DNA from 2 places in the Bradyrhizobium sp. GW821-FHT12B03 genome. Region 1 is predicted to be linked to the other one. Evidence: predicted binding sites of a transcription regulator. Region 1 holds the regulator's gene; the other holds the start of a gene.
What was found. The regulator PhoB, encoded in region 1, activates phosphate uptake and scavenging genes when phosphate is short. The targets are predictions, from matches to a motif close to TGTCATNNANCTGTCAT.
Positions count from the first base shown of each region.

Region 2: phnF (phosphonate metabolism transcriptional regulator PhnF) is a predicted target of PhoB. The motif match lies at 1,488-1,504, and genes of this name have one in related genera.

Region 1 is NZ_JBXAQU010000004.1:223,203-227,481, reverse strand. It holds gene pstB (phosphate ABC transporter ATP-binding protein PstB) at 1-768, shown strand, start outside; gene phoU (phosphate signaling complex protein PhoU) at 780-1,496, shown strand; gene phoB (phosphate regulon transcriptional regulator PhoB) at 1,519-2,226, shown strand; gene AC1RUR_RS10645 (GcrA family cell cycle regulator) at 2,446-2,955, opposite strand; gene AC1RUR_RS10640 (aspartate aminotransferase family protein) at 3,410-4,279, shown strand, end outside.
Region 2 is NZ_JBXAQU010000025.1:48,933-53,211, reverse strand. It holds gene AC1RUR_RS34030 (carbon-phosphorus lyase complex subunit) at 1-338, opposite strand, end outside; gene phnH (phosphonate C-P lyase system protein PhnH) at 342-950, opposite strand; gene phnG (phosphonate C-P lyase system protein PhnG) at 955-1,419, opposite strand; gene phnF (phosphonate metabolism transcriptional regulator PhnF) at 1,538-2,269, shown strand; gene phnE (phosphonate ABC transporter, permease protein PhnE) at 2,429-3,277, opposite strand; gene phnE (phosphonate ABC transporter, permease protein PhnE) at 3,274-4,158, opposite strand; gene phnD (phosphonate ABC transporter substrate-binding protein) at 4,236-4,279, opposite strand, start outside.

The DNA.
Region 1 (4,279 bases):
GTATTGCCCGAGGCCCCCGCCAAGGTGACGGTGCGCAACCTCAACTTCTATTACGGCGAGCACCACGCGCTGAAGAACATCAACCTGACGCTCGGCACCAACCGCGTCACCGCGTTCATCGGCCCGTCCGGCTGCGGCAAGTCGACCCTGCTGCGCATCTTCAACCGGATGTACGACCTCTATCCGGGCCAGCGCGCCACCGGCCAGCTGATGCTCGACCAGACCAACATCCTCGACGGCAAGCTCGACCTCAACCTGCTGCGCGCCCGCGTCGGCATGGTGTTCCAGAAGCCGACGCCGTTCCCGATGACGATCTACGAGAACATCGCCTTCGGCATCCGCCTCTATGAGAAGATCTCGAAGTCCGAGATGGACGGTCGCGTCGAGAAGGCGCTGCGCGGCGGCGCGCTGTGGAACGAGGTCAAGGACAAGCTCAACGCCTCCGGCCTGTCGCTCTCCGGCGGCCAGCAGCAGCGTCTCTGCATCGCCCGTACCGTGGCGGTGCGGCCTGAAGTGATCCTGTTCGACGAGCCCTGCTCGGCGCTCGACCCGATCTCGACCGCCAAGGTCGAGGAGCTGATCCAGGAACTGTCCGAGAACTACACGATCGCGATCGTCACCCACAACATGCAGCAGGCGGCCCGCGTCTCCGACAAGACTGCCTTCATGTATCTCGGCGAGCTGATCGAGTTCGACGACACCAGCAAGATCTTCACGTCGCCGAGCGATCGGCGCACGCAGGATTACATCACCGGCCGGTTCGGCTGAGGAGACGGGACATGGGTTCTGAACATACCGCAAAGGCCTTCGACACCGACCTCCAGGAACTCACCCGGCTGGTCGCCGAGATGGGCGGGATTGCCGAGCGCATGATCGTCGATTCCGTCGACGCGCTGATCCGCCGCGACGTCCCGCTCGGCCAGCGCGTCGTCGCCACCGACACCGAGCTCGACGCGCTGCAGAAGCGCATCGAGGAGCGCGCCGTGCTCACCATCGCCCGCCGCCAGCCGATGGCGGTCGATCTGCGCGAGATCGTCGGCGCCATGCGCGTTGCGACCGATCTCGAGCGCATCGGCGACCTCGCCAAGAACATGGGCAAGCGCGTCGCGGCGCTGGAGACGGACTTCCATCCGCTCAAGCTGTTCCGCGGCCTGGAGCACATGACCGACCTCGTGCAGCAGCAGGTCAAGTCGGTGCTGGACGCCTATGCCGCGCACGATCTGCCGGCGGCGATGGCGGTGTGGAAGGGCGACGAGGAAGTCGACGCCATCTGCACCTCGCTGTTCCGCGAGCTCCTCACCTACATGATGGAGGATCCGCGCAACATCTCGTTCTGCATCCATCTGATGTTCTGCGCCAAGAACATCGAGCGGATCGGCGACCACGCCACCAACATCGCCGAGACCGTGTTCTACATGATCGAGGGCCAGGCGATCACCGACAAGCGGCCGAAGGGCGACATGACGACCTTCGCCACGACGGTCCCGAATACCTGAAGACGCAAGGAGCGACGACACCATGGGCGCACGCATTATGGTGGTTGAGGACGAGGAAGCTCTCACCGAGCTTCTCCGCTACAACCTCGAAGGCGACGGCTATGACGTCGAGACGGTGATGCGCGGCGACGACGCCGACACCCGCCTCAAGGAGCACATCCCCGATCTGATCGTGCTGGACTGGATGCTGCCGGGCCTGTCGGGCATCGAGCTGTGCCGGCGGCTGCGCACCCGGCCCGAGACCAAGCAGCTCCCGATCATCATGCTCACCGCGCGCGGCGAGGAGAGCGAGCGGGTGCGGGGTCTTGCGACCGGTGCCGACGATTACATCGTCAAGCCGTTCTCGGTGCCCGAGCTGCTGGCGCGCGTGAAGGGCCTCTTGCGGCGCGCAAGCCCGGAGCGGCTCGCCACGGTGCTCGCCTATGGCGACATCGAGCTCGACCGCGACAAGCGTCGCGTCGCGCGCTCCGGCCGGCCGATCGATCTCGGCCCGACCGAATATCGCCTGCTGGAGTTCTTCCTGGAGCATCCCGGCCGCGTGTTCTCGCGCGAGCAGCTGCTCGACAGCGTCTGGGGCCGCGACATCTATATCGACGAGCGCACCGTCGACGTTCACATCGGCCGTCTGCGCAAGCTGCTCAATCTCGGCCGCGAGCAGGACCCGATCCGCACGGTGCGCGGCGCGGGTTACGCGCTGGACGACCGTTTCGCGAAGGCGGAGCAGACGTAAGGTTTGCGAGTTGATTTAGCGGGCCGCAACCGCACTCTCCATGTCGTCCCGGCGAAGGCCGGGACCCATACCCACCGAACGTGGTTTGGCGAAGACGCGGAGTTGGCCTTTTGCTCAGCCATTGAACTCGGTGTTTATGGGTCCCGGCCTTCGCCGGGACGACATCGAGTTTGCAGGGCCGCCATTGCGGGACGGCCGTCACTTGATCTCAGCTCAAACTCACCGCGAGGGCTTCGCCGGCGCCCGCCGGCGGTCCGCCGCCGGTTGATACGCCACGCGCGAGTGCTGGGCGCAGTAGGGCAGGCCTGAGAGCGCCTTGCCGCCGCAGAAGAAGAAGTCCGGGCTCGAGGGATCGCCGACCGGCCAGTGGCAGGTCGCCTCGTTCAATTCCAGCAGCGACAGCCGCTGGCTCATCGGCACCACGTTGTCGTAGGTGACCGGTTCGGCCTCCACCTCGACCTCGAAGGCCTGCGCCAGCGCGGTGTTGCCGCGTGCGATCGGGCGGCTCACCCGCATCATGTGCTGTGCGGGACGCGCCTTGCGCGGCCGGGGAGCCGCCGATGAGGGGCTCTTGGCGCGGCCGGACAGGCCGAGCCTGTGCACCTTTCCGATCACGGCGTTGCGGGTCACATTGCCGAGCTCTGCTGCGATCTGGCTGGCCGATAATCCGGCCTCCCAGAGCTTTTTCAACTGCTCGACGCGATCGTCGGACCAGGTCAAAACCGTCATTGCACCCTTTCCCTCGCCGTGCGGCTGCCATCCTGGCGCCTCGCGGCGAATGCCTAAGCCTCGAAAAACCCGTGCCGTCAGAATCCCTTAAGGCTCGCCGGGCGCGCCGATAACGCCCGAACGTCTACGCCGGTACATGAGGACTTAGAGGATCAGAACCGCTGCACGAGATGTCGTATCTGACAAGCCAAACGCTACAATATGGCGTGACTCACGCGCAAGAGTCCGCCGACTCGCTTCCACATGTTCCGTGGCCAAAACCCCGCAAATTCGGCACCGCAAGACTACGGATTCAGCGTTTCGCGAGGCTTTCGGGCGGCATTGACACCCGTTCTACCCGGCATAAGATAGTGACGCGTGCCGCCCTTAAAAGGCGGCACGTTTCGTTTTCCGGGCCGGTCAGGGTGCGTTGCGCAATGCACGCTCATGCCGTCCGCAACATCAAGTGACCGTCATGACGAACAGCGCAGCGCCGCATTTGCTCCCCGTTTTCGCCAGGGCCGACCTCGGTTTCGAGCGCGGCGAGGGGTGCTGGCTGATTGCAACCAATGGCGATCGTTATCTCGATTTCACCTCGGGCGTGGCGGTGAACGCGCTCGGCCATGCCCATCCCGTGCTGGTCAAGGCCCTGCAGGAGCAGGCGACCAAGCTCTGGCACATGTCGAACCTGTTCCAGAGTCCGGACGGCGAAAAGCTCGCCGTGCGCCTGTGCAACGAGAGCTTTGCGGACTTCGTGTTCTTCTGCAATTCCGGCGCCGAAGCGCTGGAGGGTGTGATCAAGCTGGTCCGCCATCATCACTTCTCGAAGGGGCATCCGGAACGCTACCGCATCATCACCTTCGAAGGCGCCTTCCACGGTCGTACGCTGGCGACGCTGGCCGCGACGGGATCTGCAAAATATCTCGAAGGTTTCGGCCCGCCGATGGACGGTTTCGACCAGGTCCCGCATGGCGACCTCGAGGCCGTGAAGAAGGCGATCGGCCCGCAGACCGCGGGCATCCTGATCGAGCCGATCCAGGGTGAGGGCGGCGTGCGTTCGGCAACGCCCGCCTTCCTCAGGGCGTTGCGCCAGCTCTGCGACGAGAAGGGCCTGCTGCTCGCGTTCGACGAGGTGCAGACCGGCATGGGCCGCACTGGCGATCTGTTCGCGCATCGCCGCACCGGCGTCACACCTGACGTGATGTCGCTGGCCAAGGCGCTCGGCGGCGGCTTCCCGATCGGCGCGATACTGGCGACCGCGGATGCGGCTTCCGGCATGGGCCCCGGCTCGCACGGCTCGACCTTCGGCGGCAATCCGCTCGCGATCTCCGCGGCCAATGCTGTG
Region 2 (4,279 bases), on a different contig from region 1:
GGAATGTCCTTGAAGGTCGACGAGACCCGCCGCTGCACGCGCATCGCACCGGTGTCGACCGGCTCGCTGGCGCCAAAACGCGGCAGCGTGGCGCGGAAGGCGCGAACCAGGAAGATCGCCTCTATCAGGTCGCCGCGCGCCTGCTTGATCGCCAGCGCCGCAAGCTCACGATCGTAGAGCGAGCCCTCGCTCATGACGCGGTCCACGGCAAGGCCGAGCTGTTCCGAGATCTGGTCGAGGGTGATTTCCGCAACGCCTTGATCGCCGCGCCGCGCATTGGCGAGCAGGCGATGGGCATTCTCGATGGCGCGTTCGCCGCCCTTGACTGCGACATACATGCTTCAGCTTCCCTTGCTCACGACGCGCGTGGTGCGGGGGATCGCGACCACGGCATCATCGGCGACCAGCACCACGTCGATGCCGCGCGGAAACAGCGTTTCGTTGACACGCAGGCGCTCGAACAGGTCAAAAGGCTTGATCGACGCATTGAGCGTGGCGACGCCGTCGATGCCGGGGCCACGCAGCTCGAAGCAGCGTCCGCCGTTCAGGCTCTCGACCTGAAGGATCAATGTGGTCGAACGATCCGGATATTCGTTCGTGCCCAGCGCGAAGCCTTCGAGCGCCGGCAGCAAGCCACCGTCGCTGATCAGCGCAAAGCTGGCGATCGAGGAATCCTGCACCACCGGCGCGCCGGTGTGGAACTTGAGCCATTTCACGACGTCGGAACTCTCCGCCATCCGCGCATCCAGCCAAAGCGGCGTGTCGTGATCGAACAGCGTCAGGGCGATCGCGGCGGTGCCGCGCATCATCGTATCTGGCGCTCCCGCCATCGGCACGATGCGCTGGACCGAGCCCGGCCGCGCCATCGCGTCCATGACCGAACGAAAGGTCGATTGCGCCGACAATACCTTGTCGACGAACCCCGGCGGCAGTTCCGCAATCGTGGTCATGATCTCACCCCTCACCGCGCACCATGGTGTAGAAATCAACCTTCGTCGCGGCGGTCTCTTCCGCCGCCTGCTTGCGCCTGACCATAAGCTGCTCGCGCAACGGTGCGATAACGTCACGCTCCACCGTTCCGCCAAAATCACGGGACTGCACCAACGCATCGCACAGGGCGATCAGCCGGGCCTTCTCATCGTTGCGTCCGAGCGTATAGCCGAAGCCGACCTCGCCGCTCGCAAGCCGCACCGCGGCCCGCGACACCGTGGCTTCGCCGAGGTTGAACGGCGCGCCGTCGCCGCCGACCCGGCCGCGCAGCATGACGAGGCCGTGTTCCGGCGCGCGCAGATCCTGATGGCCGGGCAGGGCGAGAGCGCGGAGGCGAGCGGCGATCTCGCCCGCCTCCGCGTGCGCCAGCACGGCCATCGCGGCCTTGCGCTGGGCTTGCTGGGTATTGTGCTGGGTCACCAAATTCACCGAACTTCCGACAGACCTTGCAGAATTGAAGTTGTCTATGATACTAGACAACTTGATACGCAAGCGCCATGACTGTTTCGTGACAAAGGTGTGATTTCCGGAGTAGGTTGCCGGCGATATGAGCATGCAGGACACCGCCTCCTCGGGCGTCGCGCTGTGGCGCCTCGTTGCCGACGGCATCGAGCGCGGCATCGCCGACGGCCGCTTTGCCGCCGGCGACAAATTGCCGGGCGAGATGGAAATCGCCGAAACCTATCGGGTGAACCGCCATACCGTGCGGCGCGCGCTGGCAGCGCTTGCCGAGCGCGGCATCGTGCGTGCCGAGCGCGGCAGCGGAACCTATGTCGAGGCGCAGCGCCTCGCTTATCCCTTGCGCTCGCGCACGCGGTTCTCCGAGATCGTCGGCGCGGATGGCCGCGAACCGCATGGCCGGCTGATCGAGGCGTCCGATGACGTCGCGACCCGTGAGCTCGCGCGCGAGCTGCGGCTGAAGGCCGGCGCGCCGCTGGTGCGGATCGAGGCGATCCGCCTCGCCGACCGCACGCCGATCTGCGTCTCCACCACCTGGCTGTCGGCGGAGTTGTTTCCCGGTGCCGGCGACGTGTTTGCCGCGACGCGCTCGATGACGAAGCTGCTCGGGCATTATGGTGTCCGCGACTATCGCCGCGGCGCGACCCGGATCACCGCCGGCATCGTCGACGCAACCGACGCCGCGCGGCTCGATCTGCCGCTGGGACGGCCGATTCTGGTGGTCGATGCGACCGATCACGATCTCGACGGTAGGCCGCTGATGACGAAGCACTCGCGGTTTGCAGCCGAGCGTGTGGAGTTTCTGGTGGAGAACGGGTGAGCGGGCGACCACGCAGGGCTCGTAGGGTGGGCAAAGGCGCACTTGCGCCGTGCCCACCATCTCACCGAGATATCTAAACAGCAGTGGTGGGCACGCTTCCGCCTTCGCTCTTCGAGCTACGGCGGACAAGTCGCTTTACCCACCCTACGGCAGTTGCGATCAGGCGACAGCCCGCCTTCCAATAATGGCAAACCGCAGCTTGCCGGAAACAAAATCGATCGCGGCGACCGCGACCAAAATCATCAGGATCAGGAACGACACCCGCTGCCATTCCAGCACGCGGATCTGCTCGGCGAGTTGGAGGCCGATGCCGCCGGCGCCGACGATGCCGATGATGGTGGCCGAGCGCGTGTTGGACTCGATGAAATAGAGCACCTGGCCGGCGATCACGGGCAGGACCTGCGGCAGCAGGCCGAAGCGGATTTCATGCAGCGGGCTGCCGCCGGAGGCGCGAATGCCCTCGACCTGCTTCTGGTCGGCGCCCTCGATCGCCTCCGAGAACAGCTTGCCGAAGGCACCGAAATCCGACACGGCGATGGCGAGCACCCCGGCGAACGGCCCGAGCCCGACGACGTTGATCCACACCAGCGCCCAGATCAGCGTGTCGACGCCGCGGATCGAATCGAGGAAGCGCCTGATGGGAAAGCGCAGGATCTGCGAGGGGATGACGTTGCGCGCGGCCAGCAGGCTGACCGGAAGCGCGAACACCGCCGCCAGCGTCGTGCCGAGCAGCGCGATCGACAGCGTCTCGCCGAGCGCCTTCAGATAGACCGGCAGCGAGGTGCCGGGATCCGGTGGAATCATCATCATGCTGATCCAGCCGAGCTGGCTGAGGCCGGCGACGAAGCGCGACGGCGAGAAATCGAGATCGACGAGGCCGTAGACCAGGATCGCGAGCGCCGCGGCGATCGTCGCCGGCATCGCGAGCCGCGCCGAGGCGGGTCGGTTGAACACTTCGGGGTAGCGCGCGCGAAGCTGCGCCGTATCGACGTCCTGCAGCCGCGTCACGTCCGCGCCTCCTTGCCGAACAGGCGGCCGCGCAGCCAGCCGGTGCTGATGTCGATGATGAAGACGGTGACGATGATGGTGAGCAGGATGGCGCTGACGTCGGAGTAATAGAATTTTCGAATGGCGACGACGAGCTCCTGGCCGATGCCGCCGGCGCCGACGAAGCCCATCACCGAGGCTTCGCGGACGTTGATCTCGAAGCGCAGCAGCGCGTAGCTGGCATAGCCCGCGGTCACCTGCGGCAGGACGGCAAAGCGCATGCAGGCGAGCCAGCTCGCGCCGGTCGAGCGGATGCCTTCGACCGGCTTCATGTCGGCATTCTCGACGATCTCCGAGAACAGCTTTCCGAGCGCGCCGGTGGAATGGATCGCGATCGCCAGCACGCCGGCCATCGGCCCGAGCCCGAAAGCGATGACGAAGATCAGCGCGAAGACGATGCCCGGAACGGTGCGGGCGAATTCGAGCAGGCGCCGCACGGTGAAGCGCAGCCAGGGCGCGGGCGAGGTATTTTCCGCCGCGAAGAAGTTCAGGACAAAGGCGAGGACCGCGCCGATCAGCGTGCCGACATAGGAGATCAGCAGCGTCTCACCCAGCATCTTCAGCCATTTGCGCCAGCCCCACAGCCACTCGCCGACATCGGTCCAGACCCGCTGGCCGTTGTCGAGCGTGAGGATGCGATCGAAATAGCTGATGAAGTTGCCGAAATAGGTGAACAGCGTGCGCAAATTCACTTCGGCGCCGATCGCGGCAAGAACCAGCGCCGCCGCGAATATCGCAACTGATAACAGCAGGCGCAGCCGCTTGCGCGCGACCGCTTTGTCATAAGCGGCGTTCAGCGCGGCCAATTGCTGCTCGGGAAGGATCGAAACCGCGACGGTCATCTGGTCAGGAGAAGTGGCCGGTCATAAAGAGAAAGAGCCGGGTCCATCGACCCGGCTCCAGTGACGTCGCCCTGAGATCAGGACGCCTTCTTTTTGCGCAGCGCGTCGACGAACTTGATCA